4 regions of the Vibrio aestuarianus genome follow, and region 1 is predicted to be linked to each of the others. Evidence: predicted binding sites of a transcription regulator. Region 1 holds the regulator's gene; each other region holds the start of a gene.
What was found. The regulator PurR, encoded in region 1, represses purine synthesis genes. The targets are predictions, from matches to a motif close to TNANGNAAACGTTTNCNTNA.
Positions count from the first base shown of each region.

Region 2: a site for PurR is predicted at 5,183-5,202, ahead of purM (phosphoribosylformylglycinamidine cyclo-ligase). Genes of this name have one in related genera too.
Region 3: a site for PurR is predicted at 4,590-4,609, ahead of MCT08_RS04785 (NCS2 family permease). Genes of this name have one in related genera too.
Region 4: a site for PurR is predicted at 5,461-5,480, ahead of metK (methionine adenosyltransferase). Genes of this name have one in related genera too.

Region 1 is NZ_JAKNYQ010000001.1:2,106,597-2,114,400, reverse strand. It holds gene MCT08_RS09745 (TVP38/TMEM64 family protein) at 1-544, opposite strand, end outside; gene MCT08_RS09740 (TfoX/Sxy family DNA transformation protein) at 664-1,251, opposite strand; cyclic di-GMP riboswitch class I at 1,366-1,451, opposite strand; gene purR (HTH-type transcriptional repressor PurR) at 1,616-2,623, opposite strand; gene torD (molecular chaperone TorD) at 2,892-3,539, opposite strand; gene torR (two-component system response regulator TorR) at 3,796-4,506, shown strand; gene elyC (envelope biogenesis factor ElyC) at 4,600-5,412, opposite strand; gene cmoM (tRNA uridine 5-oxyacetic acid(34) methyltransferase CmoM) at 5,528-6,319, shown strand; gene mukF (chromosome partition protein MukF) at 6,322-7,659, shown strand; gene mukE (chromosome partition protein MukE) at 7,640-7,804, shown strand, end outside.
Region 2 is NZ_JAKNYQ010000001.1:1,075,559-1,083,362, reverse strand. It holds gene MCT08_RS05120 (beta-N-acetylhexosaminidase) at 1-630, opposite strand, end outside; gene MCT08_RS05115 (TraB/GumN family protein) at 1,069-1,929, shown strand; tRNA gene MCT08_RS05110 (tRNA-Pro) at 2,101-2,177, opposite strand; gene MCT08_RS05105 (DUF3149 domain-containing protein) at 2,432-2,572, shown strand; gene smrA (DNA endonuclease SmrA) at 2,718-3,296, shown strand; gene rluF (23S rRNA pseudouridine(2604) synthase RluF) at 3,390-4,406, shown strand; gene upp (uracil phosphoribosyltransferase) at 4,471-5,097, opposite strand; gene purM (phosphoribosylformylglycinamidine cyclo-ligase) at 5,264-6,304, shown strand; gene purN (phosphoribosylglycinamide formyltransferase) at 6,308-6,946, shown strand; gene MCT08_RS05075 (class II glutamine amidotransferase) at 7,021-7,804, opposite strand, start outside.
Region 3 is NZ_JAKNYQ010000001.1:1,011,916-1,019,719, reverse strand. It holds gene proB (glutamate 5-kinase) at 1-813, opposite strand, end outside; gene crl (sigma factor-binding protein Crl) at 936-1,325, opposite strand; gene frsA (esterase FrsA) at 1,426-2,673, opposite strand; gene gpt (xanthine phosphoribosyltransferase) at 2,760-3,224, opposite strand; gene MCT08_RS04785 (NCS2 family permease) at 3,277-4,569, opposite strand; gene vcdP (small protein VcdP) at 4,909-4,995, opposite strand; gene MCT08_RS04780 (aminoacyl-histidine dipeptidase) at 5,458-6,930, shown strand; gene MCT08_RS04775 (ATP-dependent zinc protease family protein) at 7,176-7,616, shown strand; gene rimK (30S ribosomal protein S6--L-glutamate ligase) at 7,616-7,804, shown strand, end outside.
Region 4 is NZ_JAKNYQ010000001.1:2,933,056-2,940,859, forward strand. It holds gene fbaA (class II fructose-bisphosphate aldolase) at 1-108, opposite strand, end outside; gene MCT08_RS13315 (phosphoglycerate kinase) at 263-1,426, opposite strand; gene epd (erythrose-4-phosphate dehydrogenase) at 1,575-2,615, opposite strand; gene MCT08_RS13325 (transposase) at 2,819-3,100, opposite strand; gene tkt (transketolase) at 3,278-5,290, opposite strand; gene metK (methionine adenosyltransferase) at 5,625-6,779, shown strand; gene MCT08_RS13340 (SprT family zinc-dependent metalloprotease) at 6,849-7,349, shown strand; gene MCT08_RS13345 (endonuclease) at 7,474-7,804, shown strand, end outside.

The DNA of each region.
Region 1 (7,804 bases):
AATAGACAGCAGTGCCTGGCAACATCCCCAACTGGCTAACTAAATAAAAGCGAACAGTGGAAAGTGGTGTTAAGCCCATTAACAAATTGATCAAGAAAAATGGAAAGACAGGTATCAAGCGCAGAGAAAATAGATAGAAAGCGCCATCACTTTCCACACCTTGGTTTATCGCTTTCAGTTTTGAGCCAAATTTGTCTTGCACCCATTCACGCAGTAAAAAGCGGCTGCTTAAAAAAGCTAGGGTTGCCCCGATAGTACTGGCAAAGGAGACTAAAAGTAGGCTAGTCCAAAAGCCGAATAGCGCCGCGCCTAATAAAGTTACCACTGCCGCCCCAGGTATCGAAAATGCCGTGACTAAAATATAGAGCGAGAAATAGAGTGCAGCTGCGCTCACAAAGTTTTGTTCAATATGCTCATTGAGCAGTAATTGCTGTGCTTTGGCGTTTTCTAAGGTTAGATACTGGCCAAAATTCATCGCTAGCAGAATGATGGTAATTAATAGGATTAGACCCAAGACAATTTTTTTATTCATGCTTTTTCTCACCGCGTTTTTACACTAGATATAGTGAATAGGACATGGAAAGTCGAACTTTTATTTCAAAATGGAATAAAAAAGCGCCCGCAATGAAGTGCGAGCGCTTTTTGAAAGGTTGTGGTTAACGTTTATAGATTATTGGCGAGTTCATCACGACGAGATTGCGAAATAACAGACCAGTGTTTTCCTTCAATCGCGCCTTCTAAAGCCCAAAGCAATTCTAAACTGACAGTCGAAGAGTGGGTTTGCTGAATGGCTTTGTACGCTTCTAAAGCACCTTTCGCTTGTAAATCATTAACCGATTCAATACCTGCTTTTTTGAGCATTCTTTCCGTTGCAAGACGCAAATTGGGCAGATCTTTCAAGCGATCTGGCTTTGCCTGAGCTTGAACTTCACGTTCTTGCTTGGCAATTTCAAGTGCGACAGATGCGTCTCTCAAGATTTGTTGCGGGTTGTTCCAGCAATTATCAGGTAATGCAAAATATTTAGTGACGACAGGAAAGCCGCGCTTTTTATATACATAAGGCTCATAGCCCTGCTGTACAAAGCGTTTTGTAGACACATCATCAGCGCGAATGTGAAGTTTATCGTTTACGACCAAAGCAAACATAGTGTCATCGACGAAAATACCGAAACCGCCAAACATTGAACGAGATTTTACTTGTCCAAACTGTTCGAATAGTCGCATTGAATCTTTAAGTACTGGTTTATCCATGTTGTAAATTCTCGGTGTATAGGTAATACGCCACCAAAATCAGGTCCGAGAGGTTAGCAACTCTATGCAGAAAGTGTGTCAGTAAGGAGTAAACTTAATGCTAGTATCATTGCCATCGGCAACCCCGCTACCTACCAATATTTTGGTTTAGGCCGGAGGCTTTGCGTCCCATTCTTTCAAATGGTTTGCCCTGTGCGTGACTTCTAAGAATTAGAATAAATAAAAAATTGGACAAACATCACATTTGTATCTCTTATATGTGATGCCCATCTCAAAAGTTTCATGATTGAAAGTCAAATGTAATCCTAATTTTAAGAATATGGGCAGTTTTGACTTTCGAACGATTAACGAGCAAAAATTTGATTTATTTTTTTATATTTTTAACTGTTTTACGCTCAACAATCTCTGGGTGCATTTCAAAAATACGTCTTTCATGCTCTTTGTCTTTAATGCGTTCTAACAAAATTTCAAATGCATTTTTTCCTACACGGCGCTTAGGCTGGTGAATGGTGGTTAGCGGCGGTGAAAAGTATTCAGCGAGCTCAATGTTGTCATAGCCAATCACTGACATGTCATCAGGGACACGGATACCTTTTTGTTGTAGGCGACTCATTAAACCTAAAGCCATAGTATCGTTAAAACAGAATACAGCCGTTGGACGTTTATCCATTGCTGCGATTTTATCTGCGGCTAATACGGCAGTGTCACACTCGAAGTTACCTTCCAGTATCCAGTTTTCATTCACAGTTAGGTTCGCTTCTGCAAGTGCGCGTTTGAAGCCTTGAATTCGCTCTTGGCAGGCTGCCTTTTCGAAGTGACCACTTAGACATGCAATTTCAGTGTGACCATGATCGATAAGGTATTTGGTCGCTAGATAACCACCTTCTTCAGAATTATCGATGATTTTATCAGCTTGAGAGCTTTCTGGGCCCCAGTCCATTATCACCTTAGGGATATCGGCATGGCGATCGAGCATTTCCAGAAGCTCTTCAGTGAGGTCTGAACACATGACTAACATACCATCAACGCGCTTTTCTGCTAGCATGCGAATATAATCACGTTGTTTCTCATAGATACCGCCCGTGTTACACAAAATGAGCGTATAGCCTTGGCGATAGCAGTAGCTTTCCACGCCATCAATAACTTCGGAGAAAAACAAGTTAGTGGATTGGGTAACTAACATACCGATCGTACGGGTGGTATTACATTTCAAGCTACGAGCCACAGCACTTGGCGCATAGTTGAGTTCCGCTACTGCTTCCATCACTTTTTCTTGTGTAGCTTCAGCAACAAAGCGAGTTTTGTTAATCACGTGCGATACCGTGGTGGTTGATACGCCAGCGAGGCGAGCAACGTCTTTAATCGTAGCCATAAATTCGTTCCTGTCGATAATTGCAGAACGGTTGAATCAGCTTACCATTCAGCAGAGTTAGGCTTATTACCTTGTTAAGATTGAAGCCTAAAAGTAATAAAAACACAAAAACCGCCGGAAACAGCGGTTTGCATCTTAAAAATAATTTTTTATCGTTTTCAGTCAAGATTTTAGTCTGCAAACGTCAATCAGGCAATGAAAAATCTGCTTAATAAATCAGTCAATTGTCACAGTTGACTGATTTATTGTGTATCTATGTAAAGACGCACTAATCGTTAGACAAATACTTGCAGTCCAATTGAAGAAATGCCACTAGCAGTTCGGTTAATGCGCTATAGAACCCGAACTGATCAATTTGTTGGCATCGAAGGCTAAACTGAGGCACCCATGAGAGGATATGCTGTTGGATAAACTCATACTGTTCGACAAAGGCTTGATCTAAATGTTGTTCCTGTTCTAGCTCATTGGATCGAATGATCAAATTCCCCAGAAAATCTAATTCAATAGCAATGTGATCGGCTGGCTCATTCAGCGATGTGCTTACCGCAATGTTATGTGATGCCATTAATTCGGTCATCGCTTTTGCTGGTTCAGCATTGAGAAGACCTGATTGACCAATATAAATAGAGGCATATGGCAGAGCAGAATCTTTATTTGATTTTAGAAAAACATCACAGAAATCAGCGGCAAGCTCTAGTTGAGCATCTTCCCTATCCATGAGTCGATTTAATGCATCGACTAGTTTGTCAATTGCAGGTTTAAGGGTTTGGTTGTCACCTAAGCCAGTAAGAAATGAGCGAATGGCCTGAGTATGGTATTGTTCTAGTTCCTGCTCAGTTAGCTCTTTGACAAATAAGCTCGAAAGCCACCAGTAAATCTCGGCACGCTTTTCATTAAAGGCTTTAGTTTCTTGCATCATCTTGCTCCAAAAATAATTACTCTGCTAAGTTTAGCGAATAAAAATGAATAGCTATCACTATATAAATGAAAAAATATGACAGAAATTGTTATTTAATTAATACCGTCTTGGAAGGTTGTTTTGAATCAATAAACCAGCATTTTTCTCTATTTTTAGCCTGCGATGATAGAATTATGACGATTTATGAATAGAATAAATTTGTACATAGTCTCATACTGAGACTTAGGCATTTCCATATAAATAAGTGGTGTACATGAGCTATCACGTATTAGTTGTTGAAGATGACGCAGTAACTCGCAGTAAACTGGCCGGGTACTTTCAAAATGAAGGTTATACCGTTACAGAGGCGGAGAACGGTACTCAAATGCGAGAGGCGCTTCAGAACAACGTTATTGATTTGATTATGTTAGATATCAACCTTCCGGGAGAGGATGGTTTGATGTTAACGCGTGAACTACGTAGTCAATCTGATATTGGAATCATCCTGGTTACAGGTCGCACGGATAGCATCGATAAAATTGTTGGTCTCGAAATGGGGGCTGATGACTATGTCACCAAACCATTTGAATTACGTGAACTGTTAGTTCGTGTAAAAAATCTTTTATGGCGGATATCGACAGCCAATAATCAATCGACTGTTGGCGATACTTCTCAAAATGGTAATCTCGTTCGATTTGGTGAATGGTCATTTGATATTCAACGCCGTGCACTTAGTCGAAGTGGTGAACCGGTAAAATTGACAAAAGCTGAGTATGAGTTGTTGGTTGCATTATCTTCTTATCCTAACCAAGTACTGAGCCGAGAACGTATTTTGAATATGATCAGTCATCGTGTTGATGCGCCTAATGATCGTACGATTGATGTCTTGATTAGACGGATGAGAGCGAAGATGGAATTTGACCCTAAAAACCCACAAATTTTTGTGACGGTGCATGGGGAAGGGTATATGTTTGCCGGAGATTAGTCGTTTATTTTCGATAAAACACGTATCTCGTTGGGTTATTTGAGATGCCAGAAAATAAAAAACCGAAGTAGAGACTTCGGTTTTTTATGTATCTTACAAATTGCTTTCTTGTTGTGGAGCGTTTTCTAAAGCCGTTTCCTCGTAGCCGGATGCCCAATCACGTAGGTTTTGCCACAATAGCCCCAAGGTCTCATACCAATAGCGCTCCGTTTGTTCTAAGTAGCGAGCTCGAGGTGTGTATTTTTCCCAAGCCTGAGCGATATTGTTTTGCGCTAGATAATTGGTTGGCGCGGGAATAGGGGCGAGTCCTGCCGAGTAAAATTCGTTTAATGCGCGTTGCATATGGCTCGCTGAAGTGACGAGTACTAACTTGCGCTGTTGAACAAAGGCAGCAGCTTGTCTTGCTTCTTCCCATGTATCTTTCGCGGTTTCAAGCAAAATGATATCGGATTTACTCACTCCGAGTGCGAGCGCTACGGTTGCTAACATGCGAGCGTGACTAAATTCGGAGCCGCCAGAGTAACCAGACAAGATTAATTTTGAACCGGGATACATGCGCATCACTCGAATGCCTTCACTAAGGCGCATCAGTGCGGTTCGGCTGAGTTCAGACGTGGGGGGAATTTGATCGTCAACCACATGCCCACTACCAAGTACCATGACATAATCAATCGCTCCTTCACTAGGAAGGAATGCAGAATACTGTCTTTCTAACGGCATCAGAACACGAGTAGCGAAAGGTTGGAAAGAGATCAGGAATAGAGTCGTCAAAGATAACAAGACAATCATACAGCCAGTTTTACGTTTGGCTGTGAACATAATAAGCATTAAACCTACAAAACCGAGGATAAGCATCGCCGGGAGAGGCATTAATAATGAGGAAATAATTTTTTTCAGCTCAAACATAAACAAAATAGTCCGAAAAAACACCACTTGAATATAAAAAGGCATAAAGCCTCTTTATTCCTGCCATTCCTATGACAGAATAGCAGCACGATTCGTTATCATACCCCAAGCGACTGTGACTGAAGACCGGAATTTCGACGATATTGCCCACAAATTTGCAAAAAACATATATGGCTCTGACAAAGGTGAGATACGCCAAGTCATTGTTTGGGAAGATATCGAGCAATTACTCGCCATGTTTGGCACCAACCCCCAACCCTTGCATATTTTGGATGCGGGTGGTGGACTGGCACAAATGTCCCAAAAATTGGCCAAGCTAGGGCATCAAATTACATTATGTGATCTATCTTCGGAAATGCTGCTGTTAGCTGAGCAGGATATTGCAAAAAATAGCTTGCTTGAGCAGTATCGGCTGATTCACTCACCTGTGCAATCAATACAAGAGCATTTAACCGCTTCTGTCGATATGGTGATGTTTCATGCTGTGATGGAATGGTTAGCAGAACCGAAAGCGGCATTGCAAAACTTGTTAGAACAAGTCAGGCCGGGTGGAATGGCTTCCGTGATGTTCTACAACCATCATGGTCTGGTATATAAAAATGTGGTGTGCGGTAATATTCCTCATGTGCTGAATGGGATGCCACATCGCAAAAGATTTAAACTCCAACCACAAAAAGGTTTAAGGCCCGAAGACGTCTATCAATGGATCGAAGATGCGGGGTTTGAGATTTGTGGTAAATCGGGAATTCGTTCATTCAGTGACTACATCGGAAACGTAGCAAGTATGGGCGACTACCAATATGAAGACGTACTGGCACTAGAAAAACAATTGTGTAGACAAGAGCCGTACCTCTCACTAGGTCGATACATTCATGTGTGGGCGCAGAAAAAAATAGAGCAGGAATAACAATGAGTGAGATAACTCAAAGCGCTGCAGAGCAACCAATCGATGAATTGGTTAGCTGGGTAAAGCAGCACGATTTCTCATTGAACCTGACGACAGAGCGGCTTGCGTTCCTTATCGCTATCGCAGTACTGAGCAATGAAAGGTTTGATGAAGAATTAGGTGAGGGGGAGTTACATGACGCGTTCTCCATCGTCACTCGTATGTTTGAAGAGACAGGTGAAGCTTCGGCTTTTCGTGCTAATAACGCGATCAATGAACTGGTTAAGCAGCGATTGGTGAGCCGATTTACCAGTGAAGTAACCGAAGGTGTCAGCATCTACCGTTTATCGCCACTGGCGATTGGTATCACCGATTATTATGTTCGCCACCGCGAATTTTCGAAACTGAAACTCTCCATCCAGCTCTCCATGGTGGCGGATGAAATGGCAAAAGCCATAGAGGCGGCGCAAAAAGGCGGCACACCTGGACACTGGAAAAAGAATGTATACGGGGTGTTGAAGTATTCCGTCGGTGAAATATTCGACCGAATTGACCTTAACCAACGAGTAATGGATGAGCAGCAGCAGTCCGTTAAGCAGCAGATAGCTGAGCTCTTGAACAAAGATTGGCGTGAGGCGATCAACAACTGTGAGTCATTACTTTCTGAAACCTCCTCCACATTGCGTGAACTGCAAGATACATTGCAAGCCGCGGGAGACGAGCTTCAAACGCAGATCCTCGATATCCAAGAAATCGTTTATGGTTCTTCTGAACTTGAGTTTATTGAAGAAACCTTATTTGGTTTACAGATGAAGCTTGATCGCATTACAAGTTGGGGTCAGCAGGCTATTGACCTGTGGATTGGTTATGACCGTCACGTGCATAAATTTATCCGTACCGCGATAGATATGGATCAAAACCGAGCATTCAGCCAGCGCTTACGTCAATCAGTGAATGACTATTTTGATACGCCTTGGCATCTTACTTATGCTGATGCTGAACGTTTGACGGACCTTCGTGATGAAGCTTTGGTCTTAAGAGACGATGAAGTGATGGGGCAAGTGCCGCTTGAAGTGGAATATGAAGAATTCAAACAGGTCAATGATCAGCTTTCAGAGCGTATCGGCCAGATGCTAAAAGGTCATAAAGACCAAGGCATGCCGATAGACCTAGGTTTGGTGTTGAGAGATTACCTAGCCACTCATCCTCATACTCATCATTTTGATTTAGCAAGAATTGTTGTCGACCAAGCGGTACGACTCGGTTACTCAGAACACGATTACCGAGCGATTCAACCCGACTGGCAAGCGATCAACGATTTTGGCGCAAAGGTACAAGCAAATGTTATCAACAGATATTAATGAATACATGCCAGAAAACTTGGCAAAAGCAATTACGAATCCCCTTTTCCCCGCACTAGATAGCCAGCTTCGTGCCGGTCGCCATGTTTCTAGTGACGATTTAGATAATCACGCATTCCTATCGGACTTTGAGCCTGATTTAGCG
Region 2 (7,804 bases), 1.0 Mb from region 1:
AGTGGACACATCTTTGCTATGAACATCATTATTTTTTTCAAAGCGAGTGATTGCCGTTGCAAAAACATTGTTATCACCAGCAGTTCGCTTAATATTGTTTCCTTCTAAACCTTGCACAAACGAAGCGGTATCTTCAGTATTGAGCGAGGCAATTAACTTAGGCTCAGCATTAGGGCCACTTACAAAAGCGCCAGGCATAAAGTCAGTTTCGAACAACTGCCAATATTCACTAATTAAAGGAAGTTCCACTTCCTCTCCAGCGGCAAACCCATCAAATTTGTCTGTCGGTTCAAGTTTATGTAAATCACCCGTTAAACGAGTAATTTTAAACTGCTCATTTTCGACATCCAGAATAAGGCGGATACTATGGAAATAGATAGCCCAATCTTTTGAATCTACAGCCTCACCATGATTAGTCAGTGTCATATTCACCTTATTACAAGATGCCCATTCCGCACCAAGATCTTGGCAGGCTAGACCTTCATCAGCACCATGGTTGGTTAACACGGTATATTTAATATCGATGTTATTGGCTAATGAATCGATGACTTGTTGCTCTGAAGATTGATACACTGAACACCCAGATAGGGTGGCAAGGACTGAAACGGCGATCAAATTACGTTTAATCATATGACTAACCTTACACTTAATAGACTGGAATAAAGTCCAAATGAGGGACTTAAAAAAACGTCAGCCAATGGCTGCTCTACACAATGTCAACAACATACTAGTAGTTATTTCTAAGCGTAAAATAATTAACTATATCCGGTGATCCGCTTCAAATTTTATAATTTTCAAAGAAATATAAAATCAAATAAATCAATGCATTAATAAACACGTTAAAATTACAAGTTAATTTTTGACGTGTTTTTTATGTATAAAGTGACTGAAATAGAGCTTTATATGACCAATGTCTCGTGATCCTGTTCACAACCACATTCTGCTACCTATTTTATAAAAATGGATAATAGACTAGAAATGTGATCGAAAGCTCAACTCTTAGCGCAGTAAAAACCGTTAAAATACTTTAAAGTAACGTTTTTGACGCAACCTTCGTGACGAATAACTGTGAAATATTTTCTGTTAGTTTTCTCTTTGCTTTTTTCAATAGTAATCAATGCCGAACCACTCTACTGGCAAGCTAAGAAAGGAAATCAAACCCTATTAATTGTTGGATCGATCCATGTAGGGGATGAATCGATGTATCCACTTCCTCAAGCAGTAACACAGTTTTTTGAAAGTAGTGATGGGCTAGTTGTAGAAACTGACGTGAGAAAAATCGAAGGCATTACCTATCCTCCCACGCAACATTTATCTAAAGATGTGCTCAATACACAGCAACTGTCGCAATTAGTTACGGTTGCTAAACAGTTAGGACTAAACGCCGAAAACCTCAAAGACTCTCCGCCTTGGGTAACCGCTTTACAATTACAGCAAGCACAATGGTCCCTATTAGGTTATGTACCGGATGATGGTGTCGATATGCGTCTGATGTACAAAGCAACGATCAATAACAAGCCTATTTTCAGCCTAGAAGAACTGCAATTTCAGATAGACTTACTGACCAATCAACCAGAAGATGGTAAAGAGTTGTTAACCTCAATATTGGATGAGTGGGACAATAATGAGCAAGTTCTACACTGTTTAATTGAAAGTTGGACTGCAGGTGATCAACACAAACTCATTCAGTTTGCAGAATTAGAACAGATGTCAGAGGAGATGGTGGAAGCGTTCATTACTCAAAGAAATAACGCATGGGCAAATAAGCTCAGCTCCGATTATTTTTTACCGAATAAAGATGGTAACTATTTAGTTGTCGTTGGTACTCTGCATTTAGTCGGCAAGCACAACTTAATTGATTTACTCACAGCAAAGGGGTTCGCCGTTCAACAGCTTTCAACAAGCCAAACCGCCAGCTGTGATTTCTGAGTACACCATTGCTACACCCCAGATATGACAAAGCCCCGCATTACTGCGAGGCTTTTAATGTGGTCGGTGAAGAGCCCGAGTTTGAAAGAGCCGAACCCCCGCCCCTTTCGAGTACACTATTCCTACACCCCAGATATGACAAAGCCCCGCATTGCTGCGAGGCTTTTAATGTGGTCGGTGAAGAGGGATTCGAACCCCCGACCCTCTGGTCCCAAACCAGATGCGCTACCAAGCTGCGCTATTCACCGAGATTGTTCTAAAATTTATGTCCTAGAACGGATGCGTATATTACGGATCTCGCTCACAGACGCAAGCCATTTAATGATTTTTCTATTAAAAAAGAACCATTCGCTCAAAACATCGCCAGCACAATCAAGGAATGTGATCGATTACACACAATAATCAACAATCTTTTAACCTATGCAACACAATTGATCCAGATCAGTGTCACCACAATCATGAGCCTTTAACTTGGGCTTGTCTTCGAAACTTTGGAGGAAACATGGACTTTTGGCTTGATCTCCTATTTGGTAATGCAGTGGGGCTATCTTCAATGATAGTAATCTTTGGCGCTTTTGGTCTAATGCTATTTTACGGCGGTTTCTTCATTTACAAGGTGATGAACGACAAATCTCCTCACTAGATCGCTTAGCCGCTATTGAAAAATAGAATGACGCTATGCACCGGAGCCGATTGCTTGTCTGCTCCGGTTTTTTATTTTCTGCTTGATCTGATTCGAGGATCACTGGGTATAATTGCCTATTCCTCTATCGATTCGAGAAGCACCCATGTCTCAGAATGATTTCGATTTATTCCAACAAATGATGGGCGACGTAAAGCCAATTACTCACGATACCGCCGAACTCAAAAAATCACATACTGTCACTGATTCTCAGCTAGCTAAAAGAGAATCGGCCATGACGATAAGTGAAGGCGATCCTGACTATCTTTCGATCGATAATGCTCCAATGCTCAAACCTAATGACATTATCGAATACAAGCGTGACGGTGTTCAAGAAGGGGTTTATCGAAAACTGCGTTTAGGAAAATACCCTATTCAAGCTCGCTTAGACCTTCATCGCAAAACACTAAAAGAAGCGCGAGATGAAGTGGTTAGCTTTCTAAAACAATGCATGGACTGGGATATTCGAACTGTCACCATCGTGCATGGTCGTGGGGAGAAGTCAAACCCACCAGCACTAATGAAAAGCTTCGTTGCCAACTGGTTGATGCAAATAAAAGATGTGCAATGTGTGCATAGTGCTCAAGCTTTTCATGGTGGTTCAGGAGCGGTTTATGTGATGTTGCGTAAGAGCTCCGAAAAGAAAATAGAAAACCGAGAGCGTCATCAAAAACGACTTGGTTAATTAACGATAACTGCTAAAATAAACGCCATCCAAAGCAACACTTCAGTGTTGCTTTCTTTTTTAACCGCCGTTGGGAAACGTTAGGAGAACAACATGTCGCAACAAACTGAAAAACGCCTAAATAAATTCATCAGTGAAACTGGCTACTGCTCACGCCGTGAAGCCGATAAATTGATTGAACAAGGTCGGGTAACGATCAATGGTAAACTGCCGGAGATGGGCACCAAAGTGCAGCCAGATGATGACGTTTGCATTGATGACAAGCCACTAAAATCCAAAGAAAAACCTATCTATATCGCATTAAATAAACCGACTGGCATTACTTGTACGACTGAACGTGATATTCCGGGAAACATTGTTGACTTCATCGGTCACCGCCAACGTATTTTTCCTATCGGCCGCCTCGACAAACCTTCTGATGGCTTAATTTTTCTCACCAATGACGGTGATATCGTGAATAAGATTCTACGCGCAGGAAATAACCACGAAAAAGAGTATGTGGTACGTGTAGACAAGCCGATCACCAATGAGTTTCTAAAGAAAATGGCTTCCGGTGTTGAAATTCTTGATACCGTTACTTTGCCCTGTAAAGTGACGCAAGAAACTAAGTTCTCATTTCGTATCGTGTTAACTCAAGGTTTGAACCGTCAAATTCGTCGTATGTGTGAAGCACTAGGTTATGAAGTGTTTAAACTGCGCCGTGTTAGAATTATGAACATCAGTTTAGATGGTATTCCAAATGGCAAATGGCGTTACCTGTCTGATAATGAAGTGGCTGAAATTCTGGCGATGTGTGAAGGTTCAAGTGGCACTGAAGACGCATCAAAATTAGACGCGCAAGGAAAACGCATTCGCAGAGCAACCGATGCTAAGCTGTACGATAGCCGCGAAGAGAATCAAACCTCAACAGCGCGTCGTAACCAAAAAACGCGAACCTTTAAAGGTCATAATGCTGATGAATATCGCCATGCGCCAAATTCTAAAAAAGGCAAAGGCTCTCGCACTACATCGGCTAGCAATAAGTCATGGAATAATGATGCAAGACAAGGCAGTAACAATGATAAAGCACCCGCTAAACGTACAACGGGTACGCTCGGTCTTAAAAAGTAATCATTAATTTTTAGAATTAAGTAAAACAAAGGGGAGCATCGATATGCTCCCCTTTATCATTCAATTACTTGGTACCAAAAATCTTATCACCAGCATCGCCTAAACCAGGAACGATGTAACCTTTGTCATTTAGTTTTTCATCAATCGCAGCTGTGTATAGTTCTACATCTGGGTGAGCTTTTTCAAGAGCCGCAATACCTTCAGGTGCTGCCACCAATACTAGGATTTTAAACTGATTACAGCCTTGCTCTTTCAGAAGATCGATCGTTGCGATCATCGAACCACCAGTCGCCAGCATTGGGTCAACGACTAACGCGATACGCTCTTCAATGTTAGAAACTAACTTATTGAAATAAGGCACTGGTTCTAATGTTTCTTCATCACGGTAAACACCTACCACACTGATACGTGCACTAGGAATGTGTTCGAGAACACCATCCATCATGCCAAGGCCTGCACGCAAAATTGGCACAACCGTAACCTTCTTGCCTTTAATTTGATCGACTTCAACAGGGCCATTCCAACCTTCAATGGTCACTTTTTCTGTTTCAAAATCAGATGTCGCTTCATAAGTAAGCAGGCTACCGACTTCTGTCGCTAGCTCACGAAAACGCTTAGTGCTGATTTCCCCTTCTCTCATTAACCCAAGTTTGTGTTTAACTAGAGGGTGCTTCACTTCAACAACTTTCATTTCCATCTCCGGCAATATTTAAATAAACCTGCGGATTATACACACATTTTGTATTGGTTTCAGTGCCAATTATAAACAAAAAAACTGACGCAAACGTTTTCCTTTTTGTTTTAAGCCCTGTTAGAATAGCGCCGTTTTCATATCCAACTTAAACGAGGACTTCCCCGTGAGCGGTAATAACACATCTCTGAGCTACAAAGATGCAGGCGTAGATATCGATGCAGGCAATGCACTAGTTGAACGCATTAAAGGTGCCGTAAAACGCACTCGTCGCCCTGAAGTAATGGGTGGCATTGGTGGTTTTGGTGCGCTTTGTGAGCTGCCAACAAAATATAAACACCCTGTTTTGGTTTCCGGCACTGATGGTGTGGGCACTAAATTGCGTCTCGCTTTGGATATGAAAAAGCACGACACGATTGGCGTTGATCTCGTAGCAATGTGTGTGAACGATTTAATCGTCCAAGGTGCAGAACCACTCTTCTTCTTAGATTACTACGCAACCGGCAAATTAGATGTAGATACCGCAGCTGACGTGGTATCTGGTATCGCCGATGGTTGTGTACAAGCTGGCTGTGCGTTAATTGGTGGTGAAACCGCAGAAATGCCTGGTATGTATGAAGGCGAAGATTACGATGTCGCTGGTTTTTGTGTCGGTGTGGTGGAAAAAGAAGACATCATCGACGGCTCAAAAGTGGCGGCAGGTGATGCATTGATTGCGGTAGGTTCAAGCGGTCCCCACTCAAATGGATACTCGTTAGTGCGTAAGATCTTAGAAGTCTCTGGCGCAGATAAAAATGAAGAGTTAGCAGGAAAAAGCATTGGTGAGCACTTACTGACACCAACCAAGATTTACATCAAATCAGCGCTTAAGATGATCGCAGAACACGACATTCACGCAATTTCACACATTACTGGTGGTGGCTTTTGGGAGAACATTCCTCGCGTTTTACCAGCAGGAACCAAAGCCGTTATTGATGGAAGCAGTTGGCAATGGCCAATCATTTTCCAATGGCTTCAAGAAAAGGGTAATGTGACAACTCACGAGATGTACCGCACTTTCAACTGTGGTGTCGGTCTTATCGTTGCACTACCAACTGAACAAGCCGATGCTGCGGTTAAATTACTGCAAGCAGAAGGTGAAAACGCATGGGTTATCGGTCATATTGCTGAAGCTCAATCTGGTGAAGAGCAAGTAGAGATCAAATAACCTATGAAAAGTATTGTTGTTTTAGTTTCAGGAAATGGTACCAACTTACAGGCTATCCTCGACGCGTGTGAAACGAAGATTAAAGATGGCAAGGTTACGGCCGTTTTTTCAAACAAAGCAACTGCTTATGGCTTAGAACGAGCTAAAAAAGCAGGTGCAGCAGCGGTACATATTGACCCTAATGCTTTTGATACGCGTGACGCGTTTGATCTCGCATTGATGGAACAAATAGACCAATACGCACCTGATTTAATCATTCTAGCTGGTTATATGCGCATTCTGAGTAGTGAATTTGTTCGTCACTACTTAGGAAGAATGCTCAATATACACCCATCGCTGCTACCGAAATATCCTGGTCTCAATACCTACCAACGCGCGATTCATGCTGGTGATGAAGAACACGGAACCAGTGTTCACTTTGTCACAGAGCAGCTTGATGGCGGGCCTGTTATCCTACAAGCAAAGGTACCTATTTTTGATGAAGATACGGTTGAAACGCTGACAGATAGAGTGCAAACCCAAGAGTATCGAATTTACCCTTTAGTGGCACAATGGTTTGTTGAAGAACGTTTAGAGATGCGTGAAGGCAAAGCTTACCTCGATGGAAAACAACTTGGTATGCATGGCTACGCGTTCGATTAAGTTAAACAAAAAATTGGAAAGTAAAAAGGGTTGCATAACAGCAACCCTTTTTTGTTGAGCAATGAGAATACCATTTAATTCAGAGATTCAATCGGTGCCTGACACCCAGGTTTAGCCGCTGCAAACGGCACATCAACTAACGCTGAGGCATTATTATCAATACACTCACCATAGTGAAAAATCGCATACTCACTGGGTTTCATTCGCTGCCACATTTCATTACCCGTCAAAGGTTGTGTCGCAATCACAGAAACCACGTCGTTTGGTGTTGTTTCTTCTTGAAAGTTGATTTCAACATCTTCATCAAGCAAGCTGGCTTTACCAAATGGCGCACGACGGGTGATCCAATAAAGGTGATTCGTACAATACGTCATCACGTATTCCCCATCCGAAAGCAGCATGTTAAATACGCCTCTTTCTTTTAATTGGTCACAACATTGCGCAACAAAACGAAACATCCCAACCATATCCTGTGGTGGTTCTGGATAACGCGCTTCCAATTGCTTTAATAACCAGCAAAATGCCTGTTCACTGTCTGTTTCACCAACGGGGCGATAACGCCCAGTTTCTAACTGCTGGTGATCAGACAATTGTCCATTATGAGCAAATGTCCAATATTTCCCCCACAACTCTCGCGTGAAGGGATGAGTATTTTCCAAATTTACACCACCACGATTCGCTTGACGAATATGGCTAACGACCGCCCGGCTTTTTATCGGGTAACTCTGGACCAGCTCTGCAATTTTGGACTGGAAGCTGGGGTTTGGGTCTTTAAACGTCCGAAAACCCTTTCCTTCATAAAAAGTAATTCCCCAGCCATCACGATGTGGACCTGTATTGCCTCCACGCTGAATCAGC
Region 3 (7,804 bases), 1.1 Mb from region 1:
TAACGCTTCAATACACGGTAAAAAACGTGTGCCTTGCGGCTTATCACTCAATGAATCAAAAATCACGTTATGGGCACGACCAGCCGCGATGATCACTTCAATACCAGCACGGCGTGCAATATCTGCCGCTTGCAGTTTGGTAGCCATACCACCAGTACCTAATGTAGTGCCACTACCACCAGCAATTTTGCGTAAAGTATCATCAATGGTTTTAACTTCTTTAATCAGCTCTGCGTTTGGATCTTTGCGTGGATCAGCCGTAAAAAGACCTTTTTGATCAGTCAGCAACAACAGCTTGTCCGCACCACACAAAATACCAACCAATGCCGATAAATTGTCGTTATCGCCAACTTTGATTTCACTTGTAGCCACGGCATCGTTTTCATTCACCACAGGGATGATGTCATTATCGATTAAGGCATTGACGGTGTCACGAGCGTTAAGAAAGCGTTCACGGTCTTCAAGATCAGCGCGAGTAAGAAGCATCTGGCCTATTTTGATACCGTAGATAGCAAAAAGTGACTCCCAAGCTTGAATCAACTGGCTTTGCCCTACCGCAGCAAGCAGTTGTTTACTTGCCATTGCGTTGGGCAGTGCGGGGTAACCAAGGTGCTCTCGACCTGCGGCAATCGCACCAGATGATACAATCACCACTGAGTGGCCTTGTTTTTTCAGTTCGGCACATTGGCGTACAAGCTCAACCATATGAGCTTTGTCTAACGCTAACGTACCACCGGTTAGAACACTGGTCCCTAGCTTCACAACGACGGTTTGAAGTTGTATTGCTTTTCCGCTTTGTTGATTCGTTGTCATGATTTCTTCTGAAATGGAAAACACATAAGAAAGGATGTTTTAACAATCAAAGCAAAAATTCACAAGTAGAAAAGGTGCTAAAAAGCACCTTTTTACTCGCGAGAATGGTAAGAGAAAGGAAATCAGGCGAATTCAGCAGAATCTTCAGTAATCTCAACCGACAATTCAAATCGCTCATACAAGGTCGAAACCAATTTTGCATGAAACTCTTCTTGAGTACGTTTTACTTCTGATTGTACTGATTTGGGAATCGTATCGGCATCCCACGTTCCTGCCAAGTTATAGCGTCCTGCATGATACTTAGCGTCAAACCCAGATTCTGTTTTGGTAAGCTCCAACCACCATCCCCAAAATTCTCTTTTCTCTGGGGATTTTTTATCGTTAACACAGGCAGAAAGACAATCAAACAAGTAGTTCTCCTCTCGGCACTGCCCTTCACGTAGATAAGGACCGATAGCCTTTAATGCGGCCAACAAACGATAATGAGTCGGGGCTTGGGTCATCTCTGACATATGACTCTCCATTTCAATGTTAAGAATGATCATTATTTTTGATTGTTCATATGCTTGTTAAGGCATACTTATATCATGCTTAACTAAATTAGAGGAAAAGTCACCTAAATAGCTCATCTTCTAACCACTTTATCGCTAAATCGAGGGATTGCTCATATCCTTGTGAAATTGTTTTGCTTTTTATCTGCTTAGCTTTGCCATATTCACTAAACAACGCAACAAGCTGGTTATCTGAGTAAGGTGAAATTGGATCGCCCTCTAAGCCCAACGCAAGAATAGGCACTTTAGTGCGACGACTCGATAAGAACCCTTGGACTTTCAGTGACCAAGCCATCATTTGCCCAGAGAGGCTATCAATATCAACGGCCTCCTTCCCTAAGCGTGAAGCTAAAACATCTAGATACATCTTAGGCATTTGCTTTAACTTGGTTGGAGAAGTGAAAATATCATGAACTGGAGCTCCTAACGAGACACATGCTTTGATCTTATCCTGTTCTAAAAAAGACAGTCTTATCATTGAATTACCACCAAATCGAAAGCCAACAAGTCCGACTTTTTGATGGTCAACCCAAGGTAGACGCGATAACTCGTGCAACACTGCTTGGTGTAAGCATGAAGAATCTTCAGTTAATGGCCAATGAGAACTGTGACCAACAGAAGGCATATCGATGGTGATCATCGCAATATCGCGTGGAGCTAAATAATCACGGAATAAACGCCACATATCCGTTTGCAAACTGTCTAAGCCAGCACTCACCATGATAACGGGATGAGGTCTATCGGTATTAGGTAAATGAAGGTTAACAATGATCTTTTTATTTTTGTACGGTACTTCTATTTGCTTAATAACGTAACTCGTCAGTTTTGATGCTTCACTATAAGCGCTGTTAGCTAGCACTTGAGCCTGCAAGGACAAGTTATCATTTTTCAGATGAGGGTAACCGGCAATACTAAAACACAAAGACGCAGAAAAAAGTTCATTTGCCGCCTCCTCACTTTGCTTGTTATTCGCCCTTTTTTGATGACGCATACCAAGCTTTGTCCACTCATAAGACCAATTGCCGCCGTGGTATCCCATCACCGTATCCAACCACTCGTCATGTGTTCTTGAGTGCTTCGATGAAGCGATTTTTGCCAGTACTTCTTCTTGCTCTACCGGATCGATCCCCTGCCAAATCCACTGCAGACGCCTTAGGTTACGATACCAAGCATACCCTTCCTGCTGCTTTTTATTGTCCAAGACTTCTTGGCTACTTGGCATATAGCGAATGAGTGCCGAGGTTTCTTTCGCTTGTTTATGCTTTTGGAATAAGGTTTCAGAGAGATTTTTGCTTTTAGGTTCAGACATAAGCCGATTCTGTTGAGAGCGATAAGGTTATAGTAATCAAAAAAAAGGCCCTATAAAGGGCCTTTTTCAAATAAACACAAAAAGATTTATTTTTGTTTACGATTGATAGGTTCAGCGTACTGAATCGTCATATCCCAAGGCTGTTCGATCCAAGTGTCTTGAGCAATATCGACAACATAGTCATCCAATAAATCAACACCTGAAGGTTTAGCACAAACCGCAATTAATTTAGCCTTAGGGTACATTTCACGTAATTTACGAGCTGTATCACCACTGTCAACTAAGTCTTCAACAATCAAGAAACCTTCACCATCACCTTCTGGTGCTTTAATGACGGTCATATCACGCTGATGATCATGATCGTAACTAGAGATACAGATGGTATCAACGTGACGAATTCCCAATTCACGAGCCAAGATTGCACCAGGTACTAAACCACCACGACTGACAGCCCAAATACCTTTCCATTGTTCTGCAGGCATTTGCTTTTCTGCTAATTGACGGCAGTAAGTCTGCATGTTGTCCCAAGTGATAACGAATTTATTGCTCATTGTTATAAACCTAATTGTTATAAATCTAATAATTTAAATAATCTGCCTGCCATTACGCAGAGGCGATGTATTTGAAGATGAAGATAGCAGCCATAACCCACACACTCATCGATACACTGCGCCCTTTGCCACTAAACAGCTTAATGGCTGCATAGGCGATAAAACCAAGTGAAATACCTTCTGCAATAGAGAATGTCAAAGGCATCAGTAAACAAGTGACAACGACTGGAGCCGCTTCAGTCAGATCGCGCCAATCAATACTCACTAGGCCAGAAAGCATCAAAATGGCCACATAAAACAATGCACCTGACGTTGCATACGCAGGGATCATTCCAGCTAATGGCGAGAAGAATAATGCAAGTAAGAATAAAATGCCAACGACCACGGCGGTTAAACCTGTACGACCACCCGCAGAAACACCAGCGACACTTTCAATGTAAGAAGTGGTGTTAGACGTTCCCAATAGCGCACCAATAGAAGTCGCGGTTGAATCGGCAAGCAGTGCCTTATTCAAGCGAGGAATTTTGCCATCTTTACCAATTAAATCTGCTTTTTGTGCCACACCAACCAAGGTACCAGCAGTATCAAATAAATCGACAAACAAAAAAGCAAAAACCACTGAAATCATACCAACTTCAAAAATGGCTGAGAAATCAAGCTGTAAAAATGTTGGAGCAATACTTGGTGGTGTCGACATAACACCATGCCATTGCACATCACCAAATATTAAACCAAGGCCAGTTACCGCTAGAATAGCGATCATAACGGCACCTTTCAGACCACGGTGCACCAAAGCAATAGTTAAGAAGAAACCAATGGCACCTAACACCGCAGGTAATGAAGTAATCGCACCAACAGACACTAATGTTGCCGGGTTATCGACCACAATTCCTGCATTTTTCAATGCAATAAAAGCAAGGAAAAGGCCAATACCCGCTGAGATGCCTGTCCGCAATGACATAGGAATAGATTCGATAATCCATTCACGAATTTTAAATATGCTGAGGAATATAAACAGGATCCCAGAAACAAACACCGCCGCCAAAGCAACTTGCCATGTATAACCCATGCCAAGCACAACCGCATAAGTGAAGAATGCGTTTAACCCCATCCCTGGAGCTTGGGCGATTGGGTAGTTTGCAACAAAGCCCATGATAAAACAGCCAATAGCTGCCGCTAGACAAGTAGCAACAAATACGGCACCGCGATCCATACCTGTATCCGCTAAGATCGCAGGGTTAACAAAAATAATGTATGCCATCGTAAGGAAGGTGGTAATCCCTGCGATAACCTCAGTGCGCACGTTGGTGCCATTTTCACTGAGTTTGAATAGCCTTTCGAGCATGATCGAGTCCTATAAAGGTAAAAAGTAAACGGTTGCGTAATCGATTGGCTGTGGATTATAGAGACATCAGATCACAAATTCCAGACGCAATTTGTTTTGATATGAAGGAAATTTGGCTGTCAATATGAGTTAAATCCCATAAAAACAAGGGATTTTGATTGCAAATTCATCAATTTATTAGGATGGTTAGCGCAGTGATTTGAAGTAATGAAAGCCAAATTACAGATAAAAAAACGCCACCTCATTGAGGTGGCGGCGAATCATCTAAGTCAAATTGACTGTCAAAAAATTCCAATATATAGGGGGTGAACATAACGTTCAGATAACATGCTTTGAGTCTTAGTAACCAAAGCTTGTTGGGTATGCAAAGTTACTTGTATAAACAGATTTGTTTAGCCAGAACATTGCAGATGGTAAACCTTTCATAACTATCACCTTATTAAATCAATTGAATATTACTTGATTTCTCGGTTCCCTGGAGGCGATAAAACGGACTCATCCTTTGAGCATTTTTTCTTCGCTTTCGAAGTTGGTTACAAATATACCACCAAGAAATTAAATTACAACCACTTTGGTGATTTGAATCACATATTTTTCTTTTATTGATCTGTGTCATTCATTTTTGGTAATTAAATTACATTAATGTCAATTTAATCATAAGTACTAGTCGTTATTAATAAGAGCCTAAACACCTATTTGTAATCTCCTTTGTACACTATGTACGGTCCAACAATGATTTCACTCAAATAATTCCTCTCAAAGCAGGCTACTCGCCTATTGCCTAGAGTGGTATGCTGTGAATAACAAAAGTCACGCTATGATCAATCTCTATCCAGAGAACCATCTTATTCACCTTGATCTGGCAAACTCAAATAAAAGGAGCCTTCCGTGTCTGAGTTCTATCCTGAAATCAGTAAGTTATCATCTACACCTATCTGGCAATTTTTCGATAAAATCTGTGCTATTGCACATCCCTCTAAGCATGAAGAAGCGCTTGCTCAATACATTATTCAGTGGGCAACAGAGCAAGGCTTAGAAGTTCGCCGCGATCCAACCGGTAACGTTTTTATTAAAAAACCAGCCACTCCAGGAATGGAACATAAAAAAGGTGTCGTGTTACAAGCACATATCGATATGGTGCCGCAGAAAAACGAAGATACGCAACATGACTTTGCTAAAGATCCTATTCAGCCTTACATCGACGGTGAGTGGGTAACAGCTAAAGGTACAACCTTGGGTGCTGACAACGGCATTGGTATGGCTGCTTGTCTATCGGTTTTGGCTTCTAATGAGATCAAACACGGTCCTATTGAAGTACTGCTGACAATCGATGAAGAAGCGGGAATGACTGGTGCTTTCGGTCTAGAAGCAGGTTGGCTAGAAGGCGACATTCTTCTGAACACTGACTCAGAGCAAGAAGGCGAAGTATACATGGGCTGCGCAGGCGGCATTGATGGCTCAATGACATTTAGTATTGAACGTGATGCCACGCCAAGTAACTATGTCACTCGTCAATTGACATTGAAAGGCTTAAAAGGCGGCCACTCAGGTTGCGACATCCATACTGGTCGCGGTAATGCTAATAAACTGCTTGCTCGCTTTTTAGCTGGCCACGCACAACAACTTGAACTGCGCCTAGTTGAGTTTCGTGGTGGTAGCTTGCGTAACGCGATTCCTCGTGAAGCTTTTGTCACTGTTGCCTTACCTAAAGAAAATGAAGCAAAGCTGGATCAACTATTTGGCTTCTACACAGACCTTCTTAAAGAAGAACTTGGACGTGTTGAAACCAGTATCGTTTCTTTCAATGAAGTGCAAGATGATGCTAAAACTGTATTTACTATCGCAGACCAACAGCGTTTTATTGCGGCGTTAAATGCATGTCCAAATGGCGTGATCCGCATGAGCGATGAAATTGAAGGTGTGGTTGAAACGTCACTGAACGTTGGCGTGATTACTACGGCAGAAAATAGCGTAACAGTCCTTTGTTTGATCCGTTCTTTGATTGACTCTGGTCGCAGCCAAGTTGAAGGTATGCTGACCTCTGTCGCTGAACTTGCTGGTGCTCAGATTGAATTTTCTGGCGCCTATCCTGGCTGGAAGCCTGATGCAGATTCTGAAATCATGGCTATTTTCCGTGATATGTATGAAGGTATCTACGGTCATAAACCAAATATCATGGTTATCCACGCAGGACTTGAATGTGGCCTGTTCAAAAAACCTTATCCTGAAATGGATATGGTTTCATTTGGCCCTACAATCAAATTCCCTCACTCCCCAGATGAAAAGGTAAAAATCGACACTGTGGATCTTTTCTGGGATCAGATGGTTGCTCTACTGGAAGCTATCCCAACCAAAGCATAATTAATGACTTTACCGGGCTATCTAGCCCGGTATCTTGTTTTCACTTGATTTCTATCAAAAAAATTTATCGATAAGAAAAAATTTATTCATTAGCGCACACTTTAAGCCACTGTTAGAGTTCGCCCCCTTGAAGTTCCTAGAGTTATTCACCACACTCTCTTCTAGCGATTACAGCACGTTGTTGTATCGATGATAGCGCTTAATCCTTAGCGTTATCTTTAATTCTCAAAAAGATTGAAACTGCGATGAAAGAAAAAATGATTGTCGGATGGCGGGAAACTCTTTGCCTTCCAGCGTTAGGTATTGAAAAAATCAAAGCAAAAATAGATACCGGAGCTCGTACGTCTTGCTTACACGCATTTAAAGTAGAAAGCTTTACTAAAGAAGAAGCGCCTTGGGTTCGCTTTTGGATCCACCCTTTACAGCGGAATGATGAAAAAGTCGTCGTTTGTGAAGCAAAAGTGGTAGATGAACGTACCGTACGTGATTCAGGCGGCCATGAAGAAACACGTTACGTGATTGAATCTGAAGTCAGTTTAGGTGGTCAAATATGGCCAATAGAGATCACCTTAACCAACCGTGAAAACATGGCTTTTCGCATGCTGTTAGGCCGTACCGCTATGCACAATAAGATTGTCGTTGACCCAACACAATCCTTTTTAATCGCTTTCGAGGAGCACAAATAATGAAAATTGGTATTCTGTCACGTAACTCTTCGCTTTATTCAACCAAACGTTTGATTGAAGCGTGTAAAGATCGTGGTCACCAAGTCAAGGTTATCGACGCGTTACGTTGCTATATGAATATCAATTCAGACAAGCCAGAAATTCACTTTAAAGGTGAAGAGTTGGCGGGGTTTGATGCGGTTATTCCT
Region 4 (7,804 bases), 830 kb from region 1:
GTTTACTGCAGGAAGTGCAAAGTTGTTTTCTTTTGCTACTTCAAATACTTTCTGTACGTCATCGCCAGAAATCACACCAGGTTTTACGAAATCGAAGATCTTAGACATGGATTTGATCCTATTTATTCTGTCGTTTTAAAAATAAAACAGTTAAGTTTAAATTCTTGCAAACGTTTGCTCACAACTGACGCTATTCTAGCAGAATAAAAACGCCTATGCAGCAAACAAGAAAGCGGGAGTAATCCCCCGCTCTCATTCATGATTATGCTTTAGCGCGCGCTTCTAGCATTTCAACCGCTGGTAACACTTTACCTTCAACAAACTCAAGGAAAGCACCACCACCAGTAGAGATGTAAGAAACATCAGCTTTGATACCGAACTTGTCGATAGCCGCTAGTGTGTCACCACCACCTGCTACAGAGAAACCTGCAGATTCAGCGATTGCTTTAGAAATACCAGCCGTACCCGCTTCAAAGTTTTTGAATTCAAATACGCCTACAGGGCCGTTCCAAAGAATCGTTTTTGCGTTAGCAATGATTTCAGCAAGTTGAGCCGTTGAATCAGGGCCTAGGTCGAAAATCATGTCGTCATCTTGAACGTCAGCAACGTTTTTGATTTCAGCTTCTGCGTTTTCGTCAAATGCTTTAGCACATGCAACGTCAGTGGCTACTGGAATAGAACACTCTTCCATTAATTTTTTAGCAGTTTCTAATAGGTCAGCTTCGTACAAAGACTTACCAACATTATGACCAGATGCTGCGATAAACGTGTTCGCAATGCCGCCGCCAACAACCAATTGGTCAGCAATTTTAGATAGCGACTCAAGAACTGTCAGTTTCGTTGAAACTTTAGAACCACCAACAATAGCAACCAATGGGCGTTCTGGGTTATCCATTGCTTTGCCTAGCGCTTCTAGCTCAGCAGCAAGTAGAGGACCAGCACACGCGATAGGCGCGTTCATACCAACACCGTGAGTTGACGCTTGTGCACGGTGAGCCGTACCGAATGCATCCATGACGAAGATGTCACATAGTGCAGCGTATTTCTTAGAAAGCTCTTCTTCGTTCTTTTTCTCGCCTTTGTTAAAGCGAACGTTTTCTAGAACAACAAGCTCACCTGCGTTCAGCTCTAGGCCATCTAGGTAATCTTTTGCTAATTTAACTTCGCAATCTAGTGCGTCGTTTAGGTAGTTTACAACTGGTAGTAGAGAGAACTCTTCCGCGTATTCGCCTTCAGTTGGACGACCTAGGTGAGAAGTAACCATTACTTTAGCGCCAGCCGCTAGACAGTGCTGAATTGTTGGTAGAGATGCAAGAATACGTGCATCAGAAGTTACTTTGCCATCTTTCACTGGCACGTTTAGGTCAGCACGGATAAATACGCGTTTACCTGCTAGGTCCAGGTCGGTCATCTTGATTACAGACATGGTTTGTCCTCTCAAATATTAATAAATAAAGTTTTTGGAAACCCGGCAACCTTGCCGAGCCTATTAATTCTTCAAACTGGTTATTGATATGGAGATTATCATTATTTATTTCAAGGAAAAAAATAAATAATTCTCCATCATCCTGCTACTACTCGGATGCTTGCATTGCGAGCGCCGTATCCAGCATACGATTCGCAAAGCCCCATTCGTTATCACACCAAACGAGCATTTTTACTAACTGCCCATTACTTACTCTTGTTTGTGAACCATCAACAATCGCACTATGGGGATCATGGTTGAAATCGATGGAAACAAGCGGCGCTTCAGTATAGTCAACAATGCCCTGTAATGTACACTGAGATGCGTTAACTATGGTTTGATTTACGTCATTAACTTTCACATTTGTATTAATTGTGACACTTAAATCCATAGCCGTCACATTTACTGTCGGTACACGCACTGATATGGCTTCGAATTTGTTAGAAAATTTCGGAAAGATCCTTTCAATCCCCTTATGCAACTTGGTATCAACCGGGATGATAGATTGGCTGGCAGAACGAGTACGACGCAAGTCTGTGTGGTAAGCATCGATCACTTGTTGATCATTCATTGAAGAGTGAATAGTAGTGATGGTTCCCGAATCGATACCAAACGCTTCATCAAGCACTTTGATGATAGGAACAATGCAATTGGTAGTGCAAGAACCGTTAGAGACTATGCGGTGTTCCGCACGAAGCGTTTCATGGTTTACACCGTAGATGATGGTGTTATCCAGATCATTCGCCCCCGGGTGAGAAAACAACACTTTCTTTGCACCGGCTTCAATATGCTCTAGACCATCAGCTTTAGAGCCATACACCCCCGTACAATCTAAAACAATATCGACGCCTAAATCGCGCCAAGGAAGTAGTTTAATTTCGCTAAGATGCAATATCCGAATCGAGTCGTATTTTCCCTTTGCTTGCGACAAAGCGTCATGGTGGATATAGATGTGCTCTTGATCATGGCTGATTTTTTTTCCAAATCGACCATGACTTGTATCATATTGCAGAAGGTGAGCCATCGCATCAGGCTGCGCCAACTCGTTCACGGCAACCACTTTAATGTGCTCATTCTTTCCACTTTCATATATCGCACGTAATACATTGCGTCCGATACGCCCAAAACCATTGATTGCGACTTTAAGCATTCTTCTATCATCTTAACTTTTTTAAGTGGCACAAATAGTAACCGATAGCAGCTAAGAGCAACACCCTAATAAAACGTTAAATAGAATTTCCCTGAACGCTTTGATTCTCACTCACAGTGTTGATACGTCGAGCAAGTAAAAATCCGCCTTCTTAGAAGGCGGCTTTGGTTTATAGCCCCCTATAAGGGGGCATCCCTGCGCTGCTAGTTTATCTTCAACTCTAACTGCGCCTCATATTCTTGATCTTTCTTGTCTTGGTGCCTTACGTAACGCCTGATGATTTCTTCATTCACACCAACTGTGTCAACAAAGTATCCCCTTGCCCAAAAATGATTACCCCACGGTTTCTTTCTTATATGTGGGAACTTGTTAAACAAGCGGATTACTGAACGCCCTTTCAAGATCTTAAATCTGTATTTCGGTGTCCAAACTATGTGGTATTTGCAACGCCAATATACATGTGATGAACTTCTATAATCGCCCATGTTTTTAGTTTCCTCTTACTTATGGTGAATAAGAGGTTTACTTCTAGCATGGGCACTCATTCGGGCAATAGCCCCAAGGTTCAATCACCACCGCCCAAGGCGGTGGTTTAGGGATGACAATAAAAAAAGCCCCGCTTATAACAAGCGAGGCTCTGTTTATTGTATGCCTAAAGTCAATTAAGCAAGCAGCTCGTTGGCTATTTTCACTACGTTTTCAGTAGTGAAGCCAAACATCTCGAACAACTGATCAGCAGGCGCTGACTCACCAAAGGTGGTCATACCGATGATCTTGCCGCCAAAGCCAACGTACTTGTACCAGAAATCTGCAATGCCCGCTTCAATCGCGATACGCTTAGTCACGTCTGCTGGCAATACTGCTTCGCGGTAAGCGGCATCTTGCTTATCGAATGCATCAGTAGCAGGCATCGATACCACGCGTACTTTCTTACCTTCTGCGGTTAGTTGCTCTGCGGCTTTCACTGCTAGCTCAACTTCTGAACCTGTCGCAATTAGGATTAGCTCAGGCTTACCATCGCTGTCTTTCAGGATGTAACCACCCTTAGCAATGTTAGCCACTTGCTCAACAGTACGCTCTTGCTGTGCTAGGTTCTGACGAGAGAAGATAAGCGCAGATGGGCCATCTTTACGCTCAATCGCCAGTTTCCAAGCTACCGCTGATTCCACCTGGTCACATGGACGCCATGTGCTCATGTTTGGTGTTAAACGCAGTGAAGCAATTTGCTCAACCGGTTGGTGCGTAGGGCCATCTTCACCCAAACCGATAGAGTCGTGCGTGTACACTTGAATGTTCTGAATTTTCATCAGAGCGGCCATGCGCATTGCATTACGTGCGTATTCCATAAACATTAGGAACGTTGCGCCGTAAGGAACGAAACCGCCATGAAGTGCAATACCGTTCATGATGGCAGTCATACCGAATTCACGCACACCGTAGTGAATGTAGTTACCCGAGAAATCTTCCGCAGTCAGTGATTTAGAACCAGACCACATAGTAAGGTTAGAAGGTGCTAAGTCAGCAGAGCCGCCCATAAATTCTGGTAGCATTGCACCAAAGGCTTCAAGCGCATTTTGTGACGCTTTACGTGATGCAATATTGGCAGGGTTAGCTTGCAAGTCGGCAATAATTGCGCTGGCTTTTTCTTCCCACTGTGCTGGTAAATCACCATTTAAACGACGTTTCAGTTCTGCCGCTTCCGCTGGGTATGCCGCAGCGTATGCTTTAAATTTGTCGTTCCAAGCGGATTCTTTTGCTTGACCTGCTTCTTTTGCATCCCACTGTGCATAAATATCAGCAGGAATTTCAAACGGTCCGTGTTCCCAACCTAGGAATTCACGAGCAGCTTTAATTTCTTCCGCACCAAGAGGCGCGCCATGACAATCATGTGAACCCGCTTTATTTGGAGAACCAAAACCGATAATCGTTTTAGTACAAATCAAAGTTGGGCGACCAGTTTCAGCCTTCGCCGCTTCAATTGCCGCATTAATAGCTTCAGCATCGTGGCCATCAACCGCAGGAATAACGTGCCAACCATACGCTTCAAAACGTTTAGGTGTATCGTCAGAGAACCAACCTTCAACGTGACCATCAATAGAAATGCCGTTGTCATCCCAGAAAGCAACCAGCTTGCCAAGACCTAACGTACCCGCTAAAGAACAAGCTTCATGAGAAATACCTTCCATCAAACAGCCATCACCCATGAATACATAAGTGAAGTGGTCGACGATGTCGTGGCCTTCTTTATTAAATTGTGCGGCTAGTGCTTTCTCTGCCATTGCCATACCAACCGCGTTGGTAATGCCCTGGCCTAGTGGACCTGTAGTCGTTTCAACACCCGGTGCATAACCATATTCTGGGTGACCCGGGGTTTTTGAATGCAGTTGACGGAAGTTTTTCAGATCATCAATCGATAACTCGTAACCGCTTAGATGCAGCAAAGAGTAAATCAACATTGAGCCATGGCCGTTGGAAAGAACGAAACGGTCGCGGTCTGCCCATTGTGGGTTTTGTGGGTTGTGATTTAGGTGAGAACGCCAAAGTACTTCAGCGATATCAGCCATCCCCATTGGTGCGCCTGGGTGACCAGAGTTGGCTTGTTGAACACCATCCATGCTAAGAGCGCGGATTGCATTGGCTAGTTCTTTATTAGAAAGAAGGTTACGGGAAGACATGTCTGCTCCTGAGTGCATTAAGCGAATTCAAAGTAACGAAATTGGGCTGAAAACAGCGCGGCTATTCTCTCAAAGCACTTTTATCACTGCAAACGTTTTACTGAGGAAATCCGGCTGTTTGTGGCTTATTTTTAGGATATTAACCCAAATTCAAAAAATTTTGAGCAAACTTAAGCAATCGTTTGGCTTTCAGATCAGAAAAAAATTACTTGTAATTCGACCATTCAAAACTAGAATAGACGTCTAGATGTAGAAACACCTACATAAATTAATGAATTGAGGTGGTAAGTTGCTAGCGACTTGCCACCGACCAACTACTTAAATTGGAGCTCTCATGGCTAAGCACCTGTTTACTTCTGAATCCGTATCAGAAGGTCATCCAGATAAAATTGCAGACCAAATCTCTGACGCTGTCCTTGACGCCATCTTAGAACAAGATCCAAAAGCTCGTGTTGCTTGTGAAACTTACGTAAAAACAGGCATGGTGATGGTTGGTGGCGAAGTGACCACTTCAGCATGGGTTGATATTGAAGAATTAACTCGTCAAACAGTACGTGAAATCGGTTATGTGCACTCAGACATGGGTTTCGATGCAAACTCATGCGCCGTATTGAACACTATCGGTAAGCAGTCTCCAGACATCAACCAAGGTGTTGATAAAGCCGATCCTAAAGAGCAAGGCGCTGGTGACCAAGGTATCATGTTTGGTTACGCAACTAACGAAACAGAAATCCTAATGCCAGCACCGATTACCTACTCTCATCGTCTGGTACAAAGACAAGCAGAAGTTCGTAAAAACGGTACTCTTCCTTGGTTACGCCCTGATGCAAAATCTCAGGTTACTTTCCAATATGACCAAGGAAAAATCGTTGGTATTGATGCAGTCGTTCTTTCAACTCAACACTGTGATTCTATCTCTACACCAGACCTACGCGAAGCGGTAATGGAAGAGATCATCAAGCCAGTATTGCCAACAGAATGGCTCAGCAAAGAAACCAAATTCTTTATTAACCCAACCGGCCGTTTTGTTATCGGTGGACCAATGGGTGACTGTGGTTTAACTGGTCGTAAGATCATTGTTGACACCTACGGCGGCGCAGCGCGTCACGGTGGTGGTGCATTCTCTGGTAAAGATCCATCAAAAGTAGACCGTAGTGCAGCATACGCAGCACGTTATGTAGCGAAAAACATCGTCGCTGCAGGCCTTGCTGACCGTTGTGAAATTCAACTTTCTTATGCAATTGGTGTTGCTGATCCAACATCTATCATGGTTGAAACATTTGGTACCGAAAAAGTCTCAGAAGAGATCATTATCGAAGCAGTACGTCAACACTTCGACCTACGCCCATACGGCCTGCAAGAAATGTTGAACCTACTACAACCAATCTACAAGAAAACTGCCGCTTACGGCCACTTTGGTCGTGAAGAATTCCCTTGGGAAGCAACAGATAAAGCCGCTATTCTTCGTGAATTCGCTGGCTTGAAATAAGCAACTGCATTGTAGATAAAAAATACACAAGCCCTTACTTTTTAGTAAGGGCTTTTTAGGAATAAATACGTGCAAAACTTTGAGTTACATTACCGCGCTCAAGCAAAAGTTAAACAATGTATTGATATCGCATCCGACCATTTTCGACATCCCTTTCCTTTGCCAACATTAAATTACCAACTCAGAGGCAAAGTCGCTGGAAAAGCTTACTTACAACGTTGGGAAATTCGCTTAAATCCCATTTTATTTGCAGAAAACACACAAGCTTTTTTAGATGAAGTGATCGCACATGAAATCGCTCACCTCATTACTTATCAACGCTATGGTCGAGTCCGTCCACACGGAAAAGAGTGGCAGAGTGTGATGAATCAAGTCTTTCATTTACCCGCCAATACCACTCATCGGTTTGAAGTCTCTTCTGTACAAGGCAAAACCTTTGAATATCGCTGCGACTGTACTCGCTATCCTCTGACTATTCGTCGCCATAACAAAGTGTTGCGCCATCAAGCCACTTATCGCTGCCAACAATGTTCGCAAACTCTGATCTTTACAGGCGTACAGCTTTCTTAAATTAGTGTTCTATTCGCTGCTTTTCGTGATGACCATCCCCGAAAAATAACGATAAAAACATCATTTATAATTCCTCATCCTGAGTGTTAGACTGAGAAAAACCACACTTATATCAGTCTAAATTATGTCGTATCTTCGTTTATTGTCTGTCGCAGGGCTCTTAGCATTACTCTCGTTTAGTGCACTATCAGCACCACCCTCTTCATTTTCTAAAGCAAAGAAAGAAGCATTGAAGATCTATCAAGATCATCCAATTAGTTTTTATTGTGGTTGTGACATTGAATGGCAAGGTCGTAAAGGTACACCAGACTTACAAGCTTGTGGCTATCAAGTACGTAAACAACAAACCCGCGCCAGCCGTATTGAATGGGAGCATGTGGTTCCTGCTTGGCAATTTGGTCACCAGCGTCAATGCTGGCAAAGTGGCGGGCGTAAAAATTGCACCAAGAATGATA